4 regions of the Streptomyces sp. NBC_00576 genome follow, and region 1 is predicted to be linked to each of the others. Evidence: riboswitches for the same ligand, from Rfam matches in the RefSeq annotation. Region 1 holds a riboswitch; each other region holds the start of a gene.
What was found. A riboswitch is a leader RNA that binds a small molecule or an ion and turns the genes downstream of it on or off. The one in region 1 is predicted to bind cyclic di-AMP.
Positions count from the first base shown of each region.

Region 2: another riboswitch for cyclic di-AMP. It lies ahead of OG734_RS21930 (M23 family metallopeptidase); the one in region 1 lies ahead of OG734_RS29480 (transglycosylase SLT domain-containing protein).
Region 3: another riboswitch for cyclic di-AMP. It lies ahead of OG734_RS11195 (M23 family metallopeptidase); the one in region 1 lies ahead of OG734_RS29480 (transglycosylase SLT domain-containing protein).
Region 4: another riboswitch for cyclic di-AMP. It lies ahead of OG734_RS06105 (M23 family metallopeptidase); the one in region 1 lies ahead of OG734_RS29480 (transglycosylase SLT domain-containing protein).

Region 1 is NZ_CP107780.1:6,778,910-6,783,114, reverse strand. It holds gene OG734_RS29490 (LolA family protein) at 1-123, opposite strand, end outside; gene OG734_RS29485 (polyprenyl synthetase family protein) at 446-1,456, opposite strand; cyclic di-AMP (ydaO/yuaA leader) riboswitch at 2,082-2,244, shown strand; gene OG734_RS29480 (transglycosylase SLT domain-containing protein) at 2,246-2,737, shown strand; gene OG734_RS29475 (HAD family hydrolase) at 2,816-3,676, opposite strand; gene OG734_RS29470 (FAD-dependent oxidoreductase) at 3,930-4,205, opposite strand, start outside.
Region 2 is NZ_CP107780.1:5,116,662-5,120,866, forward strand. It holds gene OG734_RS21925 (PrsW family intramembrane metalloprotease) at 1-522, shown strand, start outside; gene OG734_RS21930 (M23 family metallopeptidase) at 632-1,693, opposite strand; cyclic di-AMP (ydaO/yuaA leader) riboswitch at 1,705-1,861, opposite strand; gene OG734_RS21935 (PP2C family protein-serine/threonine phosphatase) at 2,109-3,233, opposite strand; tRNA gene OG734_RS21940 (tRNA-Met) at 3,395-3,468, opposite strand; gene OG734_RS21945 (dihydrofolate reductase family protein) at 3,565-4,205, opposite strand, start outside.
Region 3 is NZ_CP107780.1:2,691,682-2,695,886, forward strand. It holds gene OG734_RS11190 (GntR family transcriptional regulator) at 2-697, opposite strand; gene OG734_RS11195 (M23 family metallopeptidase) at 886-1,680, opposite strand; cyclic di-AMP (ydaO/yuaA leader) riboswitch at 1,693-1,861, opposite strand; gene OG734_RS11200 (M16 family metallopeptidase) at 2,077-3,465, opposite strand; gene OG734_RS11205 (M16 family metallopeptidase) at 3,462-4,205, opposite strand, start outside.
Region 4 is NZ_CP107780.1:1,444,821-1,449,025, forward strand. It holds gene OG734_RS06095 (SGNH/GDSL hydrolase family protein) at 1-311, opposite strand, end outside; gene OG734_RS06100 (DUF6250 domain-containing protein) at 434-1,153, opposite strand; gene OG734_RS06105 (M23 family metallopeptidase) at 1,296-2,276, opposite strand; cyclic di-AMP (ydaO/yuaA leader) riboswitch at 2,280-2,448, opposite strand; gene OG734_RS06110 (alpha-galactosidase) at 2,743-4,205, opposite strand, start outside.

The DNA.
Region 1 (4,205 bases):
CAGACCGATCACCACTGCCGGGGCGGCGTACCGCGCGGCCTTGCGGCGCCGGGACGGCACGTCCTCGGCCTCGATCTCGGCGTCGATCCGGTTCCCGGCCTTGGCCTCTTCGTACGGTGCCATGTGTGCCTTACCTCCGTCGTCGGCGGCGGCTTTCCGTCCCACACTTGTCCACCCTGAGCCGCCATTCTCACCCGAACCGGTGAGGAGTGGTTGGTTTCCATCTCACCAAATCGGCGATGCGGAATCGTCAGACCTTGGGCTCAACTCATGTACTGCCACGGGATGACATGAGGGGGCGGCACATCCCCTAACCCGTAGGGGTCGTCTCAATTCAGCCCGTCCGGCGTTTGAGGACAGGGCCCGTTCAGGGCCGTAGCGGGAGTCTGGGGGCGCAGCCCCCAGGACCGGGATGGGACGGGTAAGGGCGGCGGGGGCGAAACCCTCACCCAGCCCGATGCACCACCGCATCGCACATCTCCCGCAACGCGGCCTTCGCATCGCACTCCACCAACGGCGCCAACGCAGCCCGCGCCTCCTCCGCATACCGCACCGTGTCCCGCCGCGCCTGCTCCAACGCCGGATGCACCCGCAGCCGAGCCAACGCCTCCGCATGCCGCGCATCGTCACTCAAGTCGGAATCCAGCAACTCGCACAACGCGGCATCCTCGGCCAGCCCCAGCCGAGCCACCCGCTCTCGCAACCGCAGCACGGGCATCGTGGGAATGCCCTCGCGCAGATCCGTCCCCGGCGTCTTCCCCGACTCGTGGGAATCGGACGCGATGTCCAGCACATCGTCCGCGAGCTGGAAGGCGACCCCGAGCCGCTCCCCGTACTGGGTGAGTACATCCACGACACTGTCGTCGGCCCCGGACATCATCGCCCCGAACCGGCAGGCCACGGCCACCAGCGACCCGGTCTTCCCGCCCAGTACATCCAGATAGTGCTCGACCGGATCCCGCCCGTCCGACGGCCCCGCCGTCTCCAGGATCTGCCCGGTCACCAGCCGCTCGAACGCCTCCGCCTGCACCCGGACCGCCTCGGGCCCGAGGTCGGCGAGGATGTGCGAGGCGCGCGCGAACAGAAAGTCCCCGGTGAGGACCGCGACGGAGTTCCCCCAGCGCGTGTTGGCGCTGGGCACCCCGCGCCGCACCTCGGCCTCGTCCATGACGTCGTCGTGATACAGCGTCGCGAGGTGGGTCAGCTCCACCACCACCGCGGACGGCACGATCCCCGGCGCATGCCGGTCCCCGAACTGCGCCGCGAGCATCACGAGCAACGGCCTGAACCGCTTCCCGCCGGCCCGCACGAGATGCTGCGCGGCTTCCGTGATGAAGGGGACCTCGCTCTTGGTGGCTTCGAGCAATCCTTCCTCGACAGCCGCCAATCCGGCCTGGACATCGGCTTCGAGAGCCTGGTCCCGCACGCTCAGCCCGAACGGCCCGACGACGGTCACGAGGGATCTCCTGTCTGCTGTGTCTACTGGCGGTCACACGGTGTGTCGATAGGTCGCTGCCATCACTCAAGTCAGCGTATCCGGTCACGTTTCGATCACCGCGAGCGCCCGCCCGTCCAGGCCAGGCGGTATCGGATCACGACCGGAATGTTTTTGATCAGTCCAAAGCATGGACATTTATAAACATCCCGCGCCCCACCAGCAAGCACCCATACACATACGTCACCTCAGTCCCATCCTCCGCCGCGACCCTCACAACGACAACGACGCGCATCGAGCGAGAGGTTCCGCCCTCACAGCGGACACTCACCCCCAAAAGCCCCATTCACCCCAAACACCTCGCTCGCCGCACCCGCACCACCCCTACCCCCCACCCCGTGATCCGAGTCACTCCACCAATCAACCCGCACCACCCCTCCCCCCGAACTCCCCATTCACGAAAGGCAAGTTACCCTCAACCCACCCTTCACCATTTGCCCGTTTTATCCCTAATGGGTGCACCAAATGGGCAAGTCCTGCATTTCTGCCCCTTGTTCCACCCGTGTGCTCTCGCATACGTTTCGCGCCACACCGGGCGGATCGCCGAATCCTGCCACCGCCCGTAGAGCAGCCACCACCCACCCACACATGACTCACGCAGGCAGGAGCGGGGGACCCAGGTAAGCCGCCGGTCCGGACATTGAAACCGGAGCGGCTAGGGGTGAAGCCGCGCGCCGCAAAACGCGCCCGGCCGGGCATCTCCCGCCCGAACCCGACAGCTCACCTCGCAGGCGCCGGAGAGGACTCACCATGCCCGCACGAGGTCAGCACCCCAGCGCGAGAACCCCCCGTCGCCCGCTCACACTCACGCGCACCCTCGTCATCACCACAACGGCCGCCGCAGCCCTGGCCCTCCCCTTCCTGACCGCGACGACGGCCTCGGCCGCACCGTCGGCCTCGTCGTCGACGACGACGTACTACGCGAACAACCTGGACGGCTGGATCCGCGAATCGCTCGACATCATGGCGCAGAGGGGAATCCCGGGAACGTACGACGGCATCTACCGCAACGTCATCCGCGAGTCGTCCGGCAACCCGTACGCCATCAACAACTGGGACTCGAACGCGGCAGCCGGCACCCCTTCCAAGGGCCTCCTCCAGGTCATCGACCCGACCTTCGCCGCGTACCACGTCGCCGGCACCTCGTTCGACCCCTACGACCCGATCGCGAACATCACCGCGGCCTGCAACTACGCGGCGGCGCGATACGGATCGATAGACAACGTCTTCGGGGCCTACTAGGCCGACCCGGGTCAGCAGGCCGGCCGTGCCCTGCCAGGCCGGCCGGCCGTGGCCTGACACAGGCCGGCCGGCCAGAGGCTACTGCCGGCCGACCCACGCAGACGCAGACGCAGACGCCGACCAGTCCGCCCCCCGCCCGAACAACCGCTCCAGCACCACCGCGATCCCGTCGTCCTCGTTCGAGAGGGTGACCTCGTCCGCCACCGCTTTGAGTTCGGGATGGGCGTTGGCCATGGCGACGCCGTGGGCCGCCCAGTCGAACATCGGGATGTCATTGGGCATGTCACCGAAGGCGATCGTGGCGGACGAGGCCAGCCCGAGATACTCGGCGGCCAGCGCAAGCCCTGTCGCCTTGGTGATGCCGCATGGCTGGAGTTCGACGGTGCCCGGCCCCGACATGGTGACCGTCGCGAGGGAACCGACCGCTCCGCGCGCCGCCGACGCCAACTCGTCGTCGGACAGCGACGGGTGGCGCAGCAGCACCTTGCTGATGGGCGCGGCCCACAGGTCGTCCCGGTGCGGCACCTGTACGGCGGGCAGCGTCGGGTGCGGCATCAGGTACCCGGGTTCGATGAGCGTGAGCCCGTCGACCCCGTCCTGATCGACGGCGGCGTACACCTGCCCGACCTCGGCCTCGATCTTGCCGAGCGCGGTCTCCGCCAGGTCCCGGTCCAGGGTCACCGACCAGAGCAGACGGTCCGCGCCGGCGTCGTACAACTGCGCCCCCTGCCCGCACACCGCGAGCCCCCCGCCACCGAGGTCGTCGAGCAGCGGCCGGACTCTCGGCGCCGGGCGCCCCGTCACGACCAGATGCCGGGCGCCGGCAGCCGTGGCGCGCGCCAGCGCGATCCGCGAACGGTCGGAGAGCGTGTCGTCTGCGCGCAGGAGCGTTCCGTCCAGGTCAGTGGCGATAAGTGCGTATGAGGTGGGAGCGGCCATGATCCAGAGAATACGGATCGTTCGGCACATCGGTCTCCGCCCGAACCGGACGACGTTCGGCATCCCGGCAGCAACAGCCCCCGCGCCTGGGCCAGTTCCTCCGCAGGCACCGGCCCAGGAAGGCATGATCAGCACAACAACTCGGCACAACGAGCCCCTGGTTCACAAGATCGAGCAACGCACGCATCGACCAACCGGATCCGAACCGGAACCCGAACCCGATTCCTGACCCTGCCCTGCCCTGCCCCGTGCCCTACGCGTGCGCCGCCGCCAGATGCCCCGCCAGCCGCGGTGACGCGAACTCCGTGCCGCACACGAACCGCATCACCGGCCCGTACGAAGCGGCCGCCGACAACCCCGTGAAGTACAACCCGGGTACGGAGGACACATACCCGGCCCCGAGCCTCGGCGTCCCCCGGCTCACCGCCAGCTCCGTACGCAGCTCATGCCCGAGGAAGTCCATCGCGGCGATGTCGACGCGGTAGCCGGTCGCGGCTATGACATGGTCGGCCGACAACTCCCGTGTACG
Region 2 (4,205 bases), 1.7 Mb from region 1:
ATGCTGCCCGCGTTCGGGCTGCTGACCTGGCTGGTCATCTGGACCCGCCAGCGCGAACTGCGTACCGTGCGCGCCGAGTTGCCGGCGTACGCGCTGGCCGGCTGGCTGGCCCCGGCCGAGCCGTACGCCCTCGGCTCGATGCGCGCCCGCCGCCTCGCCCGCGAGTACGCCCGCCGCCACCTGGGCAGGCCGGCGGCGCGCGAGGTGGCGCAGTACGAGGCGTACGCCACCTCACTCGCGTTCCTGCGCCACCGGGGGCGCCTCGGCCGCGCGGGCACCGACTTCGTCGTCCGGGAGCAGGAGCTGCTGGGCGAGCTGTGGCAGCGCAGGGCGGTGGCCCGCCCGGCCCTGGACCACGCGGCGCGCACGATCGCACCGGCACCGGCTCCCGTACTCCCGGTCACCTGGCCGGCGTACGGGCAACAGCCGTACGCACAGCAGCCGTACGGGCAGCAGGGATACGGACAACAGGGGTACGGGCCGGTGACTCCGTACCCGGCCTACAACCCGTACCGCTCCTAGCCCGTCAGAGCACGGGACGGCGGCGAGGCCCGTACGGGAGAAGATTTCCCGCCACGGGCCTCGTTGCAGCAATTCACAGGAACGGATCAGGGACTGTGTAGCCCCTGTCCTACGGGTTCAGGCCCATGCTCCGCAGCCACGCCATCGGGTCGATGCCGGCGCTGTCCGAGCTGCTGGTGTGCACCTCCAGGTGGAGGTGGGCCCCGGTGACGTTGCCGGTGGCGCCGACGCGGCCGATGACGTCACCCGTGGCGACCTTCTGGCCGACGCTGACGTTGATCGACGACTGGTGGGCGAACCACAGCTCGGTGCCGTCGTCGAGGGTGAGGATCGTGCGGTAGCCGTACGAGCCGCTCCAGCCCGCCTCGGTGATAGTGCCGCTGTGGATCGCCTTGAGCGGCGTGCCGGTGGGCGCGGCGAAGTCGAGGCCGGTGTGGTAGCCGGAGGACCACAGCGAGCCGGCCTGGCCGAACGTCGAGGTGATCGTGTACGACGAGGTCGGCAGCGTGTACTGCTTGGCGAGCTCGGCGAGACGCGCGGCCTCCCTCTTCGCCTCCGCGGCTTCCGCGGCCTTCTTCTTCTCGGCGGCGATCTTCTCGGCGGCCTCGCGCTTCACCTTGGCGGCCTCGGCGGCGGCCTTCCTCGCGGCGGCGTCCTCGGCGGCTCGCTGGACCTTGGCCTCGGCCTGGTCCTTCTGCCGCTCGGCCTGGAGGATGATGCGGGCGCGCAGGGCCTCGCCCGCGTCGCTGGTGCCCTGCTCGGTCTCCTCGGTGGTCACGCCGACGCTGCTGAGCGCGGTGGCGGAGCCCTGGGGCTCGGGGTCCGAGTCGTCGCTCGCGAAGGGCGAGCCGACGGACGGCAGGTCGGGGATGGAGATGGAGACCGGCGGCTTGCCGGTCTGCGCGGTGGCCATGCCGGCCCCGCCGACAGCGGCTATGACGCCGACGCCGAGAACGGTGGAACTGCGGGCGAGCCCTCCGCCGCGCTGCTTGCCTACGCGGTGCCGGCCGCGAACGGGTCGGGTGGAGTCCGCGGTGGGATTCCACTCTTCCCAGGGGCCCTCGTCGGTGCGGCCGCCGAAGCCGAAGGTCGGGATCTTCCCGTCCTCGGTCTCGCTGCTGCGCTGACTCGGCACGAACGGGGCCTCTGGGGCAGCCGGGTTTGACGCCACGTGGGCGTGCTCCTTTCCTTCCTTCTCGCCTACCGGGTTAGCTGACGGGTTCGGAGCAGGAAGGTCTCCTACGCGCGTATACCTGCCGTGTTGCCACGGAGGCGGACGAGCGATTCACCCCAAGGGATGGTTCCCCGGTTCCCTTGCGGGATTCGGCGCGTGCGCACGGAGCCGACTCTTGTGACGGCTGGGACAACCGCGCTGCGTTATCGAACGTTAATAGACCTGGCCACCGGATTCCAAGCTGTTCCCGTTGATCGTTAACCCTTTTCCCGAGGACTTTCTGGGTCACCACCGGTGAAAATCGGGCGAGTTGACCATGCCGTAAGTGACTCATCAGTTTTGACGGTGTGTCAGATGTTATGCGCAGTGAGATCATTCAGTCACCTTTGGTGACAATCACTGAGAACCGATGTCACGGCCGTCGTACGGCGAGCAGCGCCATGTCGTCCGTGGTGCCGCCACCCGTGTGCCGGCGCACCTCGTCCGCGAGGGCGGCGAGCAGAGTAGCCGGGGTGCGGAAGACGCGGCCGGTGAGCCGGGCGGCCGGGTCGAAGAAGGCGCCGTGCTCGTCGCGGGCCTCGGACAGCCCGTCGGTGTGCAGGAGCAGCATCGCGCCACCGGGGAAGGTGGTCTCCTCCGCACGGTCGGGCCAGGTGCCGAGGTCACCCATGCCGAGCGGCAGCGCGGGTTCGGCCGGGTCGAGGGTGCGCAGGGTGCCGTCGGCGGCGAGGAGCAGCGGCGGCGGGTGGCCGCGGTTGACGATGCGTACGATCCCGTCGCCGTGCGGGAGCTCGGCGAGGACGGCGGTGGTGAAACCCTCGGCGGCTTCGAGCCCGTCGCGCCGGGTGCCCTCGCGGGCGAGGGCCCGTTCCAGCCGCTGGGCGACCGCCTCCAGGGTCGCTTCCTGCTCGGCGGCCTCCCGGAACGCCCCGATGACGACGGCGACGGCCGCCACCGCCCCCATCCCCTTGCCGCGCACATCCCCGAGGACAACCCGCACGCCGTACGCGGTGTCCTGCACCGCGTACAGGTCGCCGCCGATGAAGGCGCCCTCCTGGGCGGCCTCGTACCGGGCGGCGATCTCGAAACCGCCGATACGCGCCTGCGGCTGGGGCAGTACGGCGCGTTGCGCGGCCTCGGCGATCTCGCGGGCCGAGGCGAGGCGCCGGTCGCCCCGGCGCACGACCTGGTTGATGACGACCGCCAGGACGGCGACCGTGGCCACGGTGACCGTCTCGGTGATCGAGTCGGCGTTCGCGGCGAACCCGAGGCGGAGGTGGACGACGTACGCGGCGACGAGGGCGGCGGCACTGGTGACCACCGTTGTGCGCAACGAGGAGAGCGGGGCGGCGATGAGCGGGGCGGCCGTGAAGAAGGGGACCGCGGTGAAGTCGCGCGGGGTGGCGTAGTCGTAGACGATCCCGGTGACGATCAGGAGCGCGGGCAGGACGCTGACGAGGGTCCGCACCCGGGAGATCACCACCGCCTCCGGTTCTCCCGCCGACCGCGCCACTTGTCTCGTCTCCCGCCGGCTCATCCGCCCCACCGCGTCCTGTCCAGGTTTCCGGGAGCGGGTGCGCCGGGCGAGCCAGGTGGACCGACCGGGCTAAGAAGCTGCCGGGAACGGTCGAGGAACGACCGGGGAAATGACTCAGGGCCGGAAACCAATTCTCTTGGTTTCCGGCCCTGGGCCTTCAGTAGCGGGGACAGGATTTGAACCTGCGACCTCTGGGTTATGAGCCCAGCGAGCTACCGAGCTGCTCCACCCCGCGCCGCTGAACACAACTATACGCCATCTGCGGGACGCTGATCACCACGTTTGAATCGGGGGCTTCGATGAGGGGCACGGCACGGCACGGCGCGGCACGTCATCCCGGCAGGTGGGCATTGGGAGCCTTGGCCCGCTCCTCGTACTCGGGGAGTACGACGACCTCGACGCCCTCCCCCACGAGCAGCCCGCTCCCGTCCGCCGCCACCACGAAGGTGTCCGGCTCGCGCCAGGCGGTCACCACCCGGCGTACGCCCGCGTCGAGGATCAGCCGGGCGCAGGGTGCGGGGCGGGAGGCGCGGCGGGCGCAGGGTTCGAGGCTGCTGTAGACGGTGGCCGCCGGGAGCCGGGGGTCGGCCGGGTCGAGCTTCGCGAGCGCCGCCTCCTCCGCGTGCACGACCGGGTCGCCGCCCTCCCGGGAGTACCCGCGCGCCAGTTCCGTACCGTCGGCGGCGACCACCACCGCGCCGACGCTGAACGCCGTGCGCGACGGCGGACACCGCTCCGCCAGTTCGCACGCCAGTGCCAGCCAGTGCCGGTCGGCGGCGGAGGCGAGCGGGCCGGCGCCGGGGGCGGTGGGCTCGTACCGCATGAGGACGACGTCCTCGATCCGGCGCGTCTCGGTGAGCCGGAGCCGGCCACCCTGGTAGCCGCCGGGGCCGAAGAGGCGGGGGGCGTCGGGGTCGCCGACGAAGAGGGGCGCGAGGACGAGCTGGAGTTCGTCGGCGAGGCCCTGTTGGA
Region 3 (4,205 bases), 4.1 Mb from region 1:
GTTAATGACGCAGACCCGTCATGTTTACGGGATGTTGCGAAGTCCTCACACGATCCTGACGGTCTCCGCCGCCCGGAAAGCGCAGCCGGTGCACGACGGTCGCCCGCTCGGTGTGCAGCGCTGTGATCGCCCGCGCCCGCTCACTGTCACCGCGCGCCACCGCGTCCACGATCGCCCCGTGTTCTGCCCAGGACTCGACCGGGTTGACAGGCGCCTCCACCGCGTACATCCAGGCGATCTTGTGCCGCAGCTGGGTGAGCGTCGAGGCCAGGGCATGACTTCCGGAGGACTGGGTGAGCGTCTCGTGGAACCAGCCCCCCAGGGAGCGCAGATCCTCACTGTTGCCCCTCCTGGCCCGCTCCTGGCCCAGCCTGACCAGGCCGCGCAGCACCTTGAGGTGAGCCTCGGTGCGCCGCTGGGCGGCCCGGGAGGCGCCCAGCGGCTCCAGGAGCATGCGCATCTCCAGCAGGTCGGACGCCTCCTGCTCGGTGGGTTCCGCGACGCACGCGCCCGCGTGCCGCCGGGTCACCACGAAGCCCTCGGCCTCCAGGGTGCGCAGGGCCTCACGGACGGGGACGCGCGAGACGCCGTACCGGCGCGCGAGCAGTTCCTCGGTGAGCCGGCTGCCGCGCTCGTAGACACCGGCGACGATGTCGTCCCGGATAGCCGTGCATACCGAGTGCGCCGGAATACGCATGTCCGACCTCCGCTTTAATCCCCGTGAAACGTCGACGATTGACGTGTGTTCAGTGACTCTATTGCAGAGAACCGGAATTTCCGACGGCAGGCCGGAATCCATGGATATTTTTTGGACACCGGCCCCTCCGAAACGCCGAAAGCCCCGGCTGGGGCAGCCGGGGCGACGACAAGTGGTGCGCGAAGACGTCAGACGTTCACGCCGTGCGAGCGGAGGTACGCGACGGGGTTGATGTCCGAGCCGTACTCCGGGGTCGTGCGCGCCTCGAAGTGGAGATGCGCGCCCGTGACGTTGCCGGTGGCCCCGGAGAGGCCGATCTCCTGGCCCGGGGTGACCGTCTGGCCCACAGAGACGTTGATGGACGACAGATGACCGTACTGAGTGTACGTGCCATCAATCATCTTGATCACGATGTTGTTGCCGTAAGCGCCACCCCAGCCGGCCTCGACGACGGTGCCGGAGCCCACCGCGAGGACAGCGGTGCCGGACGCGGCGTGGAAGTCGACGCCGGTGTGGCTGCCGGAGGACCAGACGGCGCCGCCCGCCTTGTAGCCCGTGGAGATGTACGAGCCGGAGATCGGGGCGACATAGGTGTTGAGGCGCTTGCGCTCGGCCTCGCGGGCGGCACGGGCCTTCGCCTCACGCTCCTCCTTGACCCGTTCCTCCGCCTCCTTCTGCGCGGCGGCGGCAGCCCGCTTCTCGGCGGCCGCGATCCGCTTCTCGGCAGCGGCCTGCTCGGCGGCCTGCTCCTGGGCGGCGGCCTGCGCGTCTATCTGGTCGGCGAGAGACTCACCGATGGAGATCACCGGGGTGAGGCCGGTCTGCTCGACAGAGGACTCCGCGGCGAGCGCCGGGGCGGCGAGGGCGCCGACGACGCCGGTGGTCGCGAGGGCCGCGACGCCGGCTGCGCGAGCGGTAGTACGGGTGACAAGGCTGGGGCGGCTGGGACGACGGTGCTTCCCGGTGGCGCGGGTGAACGCCATGTAGTGGTTGGTCCTTTCCCTCCTTCTCGCCTACCGGGTTAGCTGACGGGTTCGGAGCAGGAAGGTCTCCTACGGGCCCCCTCGCTGTACGCGCGGGCGTCCGATTCACCCCAGGGACTGCACATGGTGGGTCCCCGGCTCCCCTGGCTCGCGCCGTACGGGGACTCGGCGATGACTGTCCGGTGCCGCGGCTGCGGCGCACTGCATGACGAACAGCCGGACAGAAGCTAAGCGGGACCTCTTTCAATCAACAAACCGATCACGGGTTTTGTCGCGCATGCCACAGTGCAGACCGTCAACCTCTCCATCAATACGGGCAACTTGCGCATCAACATGGACAAAGAGGGGCCCGGTGACGCTTCCGTCACCGGGCCCCTGTCGTTTACGCCCGCGCCGCTACTCCGCGGATACGACGCTCACTTCGCCAATACCGAGGGCCCGGACGGGCTCCTCGATCGCCGCCGCGTCGCCGACGAGGACCGTCACCAGCCGGTCCACCGGGAAGGCGTTGACCGCCGCCGCGGTGGCCTCCACGGTGCCGGTCGCGGCAAGCTGCCGGTACAGCGTCGCCTGGTAGTCGTCGGGCAGGTGCTGCTCGACCTGGTCGGCCAGCGTGCTCGCCACGGCCGCCGCGGTCTCGTACTTGAGCGGTGCGACGCCGACCAGGTTCTGCACCGCGACATCGCGCTCGGCGTCGGTGAGCCCCTCGGCCGCGAGCGTGCGGAGCACCTTCCAGAGGTCCTCCAGGGCGGGACCGGTGTTCGGGGTGTCGAAGGAGCCGCTGATGGCGAGCAGCGAGGCACCTGTGCCGTCCGGGGCGGAGCGCAGAACCTGACCGAACGCCCGCACACCGTAGGTGTAGCCCTTTTCCTCCCGCAGGACACGGTCCAGGCGGGAGGTGAGGGTGCCGCCGAGGCAGTACGTGCCGAGGACCTGGGCGGCCCAGACACGGTCGTGCCGGTCGGCGCCGATGCGGCCGATCAGCAACTGGGTCTGTACGGCGCCGGGGCGGTCCACGATGACGACCCGGCCGGTGTCGTCGGCGGTCACCGGCGGCACCGGCCGCGGCTCGGCCGACGTGCCCGTCCAGGCCCCCAGGGTGTCGCCGAGGAGCGCGTCCAGGTCGATGCCGGTGAGGTCGCCGACGACCACGGCGGTGGCCGTGGCGGGCCGGACGTGCCTCTCGTAGAAGGCGCGTACGGCGGCCGAGTCGATCTTCGCGACCGTGTCCTCGGTGCCCTGGCGCGGCCGTGACATGCGCGAGGCCGCCGGGAACAGCTCCTTGTACAGCTCCTTGGCGGAGCGACGGGCCGGGTTGGCCGTCTCGTGCGGGATCTCGTCGAGCCGGTTGCGCACCAGCCGCTCGATCTCGCTGTCCGAGAACGCGGGCGCCCTGAGGGCGTCGGCCAGCAGACCGAGCGCCTTGGGGAGCCGCGACACGGGGACTTCGAGGCTGAGGCGCACACACGGGTGGTCGGCGTGCGCGTCGAGAGTGGCGCCGCAGCGCTCCAGTTCGGCGGCGAACTCCTCGGCGGAGTGCTTGTCGGTGCCTTCGGAGAAGGCCCGGGCCATGATCGTGGCCACGCCGTCGAGACCGGCCGGCTCGGCCTCCAAGGGGGCGTCGACGAGCACCTCGACGGCAACGACCTGCTGGCCGGGGCGGTGGCAGCGCAGAACCGTCAGACCGTTGCCGAGCGTGCCCCGCCCGGGGGCCGGGAAGGCCCAGGGCCTGGCCTCGCCCGCCTGGGGCTGGGGGTGGAACTCCATCGTGGCGAGCTCGGTCACTTGGCCGCCTCCTCGTTCTTGTCGCCGGCTTCGACCGTGGCCTCGGCCTCGGGGTCCTCGGGGGGATCCGCGTCCTCAGCGGTCTCTCCGGAGACCGGCTCGTAGACGAGCACCGCGCGGTTGTCGGGGCGCAGCCGGTCCTTGGCGGCCTGCTGGACCTCTTCGGCCGTCACGTCGAGCACCCGCTGCACGGCGGTCAGCGCGAGCTGCGGGTCACCGAACAGCACCGCGAAGCGGCACAGTTCGTCGGCGCGGCCCGCGACCGTACCGAGCCGGTCCAGCCATTCGCGCTCCAACTGGGCCTGGGCGCGCTCCATTTCCTCGGCCGTGGGTCCCTCCGCGGCGAACCGGGCGAGCTCCTCGTCGACGGCGGCCTCGATGACCGGCACCTCGACGTCCGCGGACGTCTTCACGTCCAGCCACCCCAGGGAGGGCGCTCCGGCCAGCCGCAGCAGGCCGAACCCGGCCGCCACCGCCGTACGGTCCCGCCGTACGAGCCTGTTGTAGAGGCGGGAGGACTCGCCGCCGCCGAGGACGGTGAGCGCCAGGTCGGCCGCGTCGCACGCACGCGTGCCGTCCTCCGGGAGCCGGTAGGCGGCCATCAACGCGCGCGCCGGGACCTCTTCCTCGACGACCTCGCGCAGTTGCTCGCCGATGACGTCGGGAAGGGCGCCGGAGCGCGGCGCGGGCTTGCCGTCGTGCCCGGCGATCGACCCGAAGTACTTCTCGACCCAGGCGAG
Region 4 (4,205 bases), 5.3 Mb from region 1:
ATCACCGCTCGTTCGAAGCGTTCGGCGACCTCGTCCGGGTCGCTGCCGGGCCGGATTATGTCATTGCCGCCCGCGCAGAAGGAGACCAGGTCCGGCGCCTGCTCCCTGGCGCGTGGAAGCTGCTCGGCCACGATCTGGTCGAGCAGCCTCCCGCGTACCGCGAGGTTCGTGTAGTCGAAGTCGCCCTCGGGTCGCCGGTCCGCGAGCAGTACCGCGAACCGGTCGGCCCAGCCGACGAACGCCCCGTCGGGGCCGGGGTCGCCGACGCCTTCGGTGAAGCTGTCCCCCACCGCCACGTACGACCCGATCACCGCTCTGCTGTCATTCTTCGAATCGTCTGCCACAACAGAGCATGATTCACCTTCCGATGTGAGCTACGCGACCGTAGGAAGGGGTTGACTCGCGGTGAGATAAGCCACTCGTCAAGTATTGGTCAACCCGGAATAACAGGAAGACGCAGCTCACGGACGCTGAAGTCGGTGATCCGGAAGTGGCTCCACGTCGTACGGAAGGCGAAGTGCCCAGCCGTGTACGGGTCCGGGTCGCTGTAGTCGAAGACGAGCCGCCCGTTGTTCCACCAGCGGACCGTCGAACCGGCCGAGACGATCCGCACCCGATACGGCTCGTTCGGGACGAGCAGCGGTTCCGCGTAGTCGTAGATCAAGGGGCGCACACCGGCCTCGCCGACGTAACGGCGCAGCCGGGTCGTGGTGTTGGTGTTGGCGCCGTAGCCGACGTAGTACGTCCTGAGGTAGTCGTACTCCGCGAGGGCGCCGCTGCGCCGGGTGGCGAAGAGGTCGTCCGGGGAGCGTACGTCGACGGCGTTCCAGAAGTTGTTCAGGTCGGAGACCCGGTCGTTCACCCCGCCCGCCGAGACCGGTGTCGCCGTGTACTCGATGACATACGGGCCCTGCAGCCTGCGCTTGAACCAGATGGTCGCGCCGCTCGGTACATCGACCTCCAGGACGCCTCGGGCCGCCGTGACGTTGCCGCCGTCCTGGAGTTCGAGGGCCCACTGGCCGAGCCCGTGCCGGAAGTCGTCGCGAGCGATGAGGCGTCCGCACGTGGCGGCACCGGCGCTCGTGGCCGGGGCGAGCGCGGTGAGCGCCGCGCCCGCCGCCAGGACTCCGAAGGTTCTGCGAGTGGTCGTCACGAGGCGGCTCCTTGAGGGAGAAAGCGCTTGCACAGTTAGGGAGTTCACTATCACACCCGCACACGCACACGTGAACGCGCCGAAGGCCGGACCCGGGAATCGGGGTCCGGCCTTCGGCGGATGTCCTGGCTGAGCGTGCGCCTCAGCCGACGGCGACGCCCTTCGAGCGGAGGTACGCGACCGGGTCCACGTCGGAGCCGTAGTCCGGGGTGGTGCGGATCTCGAAGTGCAGGTGCGGTCCGGTCACGTTGCCGGTGGCACCGGAGAGGCCGATCTGCTGACCCTCGGTCACGGTCTGGCCGGCCGAGACGGAGAGCTGGGAGAGGTGGCCGTACTGGGCGTAGTAGCCGTCGGCGAGCTGGATGACGACCTGGTTGCCGTACGCACCGCCCCAACCCGCGGAAACGACCGTGCCGGCGCCGACAGCCTTGAGGGAGGTGCCGGTCGGGACGACGAAGTCGACGCCCGTGTGGTAGCCGCTGGACCACATGCTGCCCGCCACGTGGTACCCGGTGCCGATCGTGGCGCCGGCCACCGGGAGGGTGAAGCCGCCGGAACTGCCGGTGTCGGCGGCCTCGGTCGTTGTCGAGGTCTGGGCCGTCGCGCTCTCGGTGACCGGCTGGGACGATGTCGCCGTCTGCGTGGAATTCGAAGAGGACGAAGAGGACGAAGAGGACGAGGAAGGCGAGGAGGTGGACGCGGTCGACGCGGCCTTCTTGCCGATCGTCAGCTTCAGACCGGGGTGGATCAGGCTCGGGTCGGCGCCGATGGCGGTGTGGTTGTCCGAGTAGAGCTTCTTCCAGCCGCCGCTGACGCTCTGCTCCTGCGCGATCTTCGAGAGGTAGTCGCCTGCCTGGACCGAATAGGTCCTGACGCCCGCCTTCCTCGCGGCCCTTTCCGTCTTCGCGGAAACGGCTTCGGCCGTTACCGACTTGGCCGTTACGGACTTGGCCATTTCCGAAAGCGACGACACGGACTGAACCGTGGACTCCGCCGTGGCCGCGTGGGCACCGGTGGCTCCCAGCAACGGCAGAGCGAGAGCCGCTCCACCGGTTCCGGCGACGGCTATCGAGCGGGTGAATCGCTGGGACTTCGGACGGCGGTGCTTACCCTTCGCGGGCATGGCGAATTCCTTCTCCGGCGCCTGCGAGGTGAGCTGTCGGGTGCGGACTGGAGATGTCCGGCCACGCCTGAACGTGACTTAACCCCAAGCCTGTTCCGGAGACCGGAGCAGGCGTTCTACCTGTGGGTCCCCCGCTCCTGCCGTTCTCGGGTGTTCGAGGCGGGATCCGGGCGGCGGCAGGATTGGGCGTCCGTCCGGATTGGGGGCGAACGTAAGCGACCAAGACGCACGGAAACAAGCCTCGGGTTCCCTGTGTACGGGTTTCCTGTGATCCTCCCCAGAATTCCCGGTCACCGTCCGTGAATTCTGGATCTTTCCGTCCCGCGAACTCCCTTAAAACACGCCGAAATTACGTGAACATGACGGCGACACACGGTCACGAATATGACGCTGCTCACTAGCCCGATTCACAGCAACCCTTATTCCCAAGCGAGTTGGAACAAATACCCCATAAGGAGCAGAAGCATCAGATGCGACGAAGTCGGAAAACTGCCGCATCGAGGTCACCCTTCAGTCCGGTTCGCAAGCCGCTGTGCAACAACACGGCACCTCGATGAACTTCGCCCGTTTCGCGGCATTCGTACTCAGCTGCAGGGTCGAGTCCGCGCAGCCGCAGCGCCGGAACCGGCTCGCCGTGGTGCTGCGCCTGGAGCCAGGCGAGGACGACGCTCTCGCCCGCCAGCACGTACTGCACCGCGCTCAGTCCACCGGCCGGGCGCCGCAGCCGGTAGAGGTCGCCGCGCTGCACGACGGGCCGGATCTCCTTGTAGAGCTCCACCCACTCCCCGGCCTCGGTCAGCTCCTCCTCCGCCCACCGGGTGAGGTCCCCGCCGACGCCGAGCACCCCGGCCATCGCGCTCACGAAACGGAACCGCAACGAGCTGACCCGGCCGTTGAGCTGGGTGTTCGGGCTGTCCGTGACCCACGCCGCCATGACCCGCGCCGGATGGATCTGACTGAAGCCCTCCTGGATAGCGAGTCGGTCCAGCGGGTCGGTGTTGTCGGAGGTCCACACCTGGTCCGTACGGGCGAGGACACCGAGGTCGATCCGGCCGCCGCCGCCCGAGCAGGACTCGAAGGCGACATCGGGGTGCGCCGCCCGCAGGCGGTCCAGCAGGGTGTACAGCCCGTGCACATGGTCGACCCACAGACGCTGCGGGTAGTCCTCACCGGGCCAGCCGGCGTCGGTGAAGCAGCGGTTGAAGTCCCACTTCACGTAGTCGATGGGAGCACTGGAGAGCAGCCCGTCGAGCTGCTCCCAGAGGTACTGCCGGACATCCTCGCGGGCGAGGTTCAGTACGAGCTGATTGCGGAATTCCGTCCGCTTTCGTCCCGACTGGAACTGCACCCAGTCGGGGTGCGCGCGGTAGAGGTCACTGTCCGGGTTGACCATCTCGGGCTCGACCCAGATGCCGAACTGCATCCCCAGGGCGTGCACGTAGTCAGCGAGCGGTTTGACGCCCGCCGGGAAGCGGTCCGGGTTGGGCGTCCAGTCGCCGAGGCCGGCCCGGTCGCTGGTGCGGGCCCCGAACCAGCCGTCGTCCACGACGAACAGCTCGACGCCGATCGCGGCGGCCCGCCGGGCCAGCGTCCCCTGCTGCTCCTCGGAGATGTCGAACTCCGTGGCCTCCCAGGAGTTGTAGAGCACGGGCCGATCCCGGTCCGCGTCCGGCACGACGAACGCGCGCTGGTACGCGTGCCACGCCCGGCTCGCCCCGCCGTGCCCCAAGTCGGTCCACAGTCCCGCGAAGACGGGCGTGGTGAAGGACTCGCCCGCCGCCAGGCACAGCAGGCCCGAGTCGTCGTATCCGGCGCCGCCGGTGATCTGCACGCGCGCGTCCGGCAACTGGGCGACGGCGATCCGCCACGACCCCGACCACCCGAGCGCGCACGCGTACACCTCGCCGTGCTCCTCGGTCGCGTCGGTGT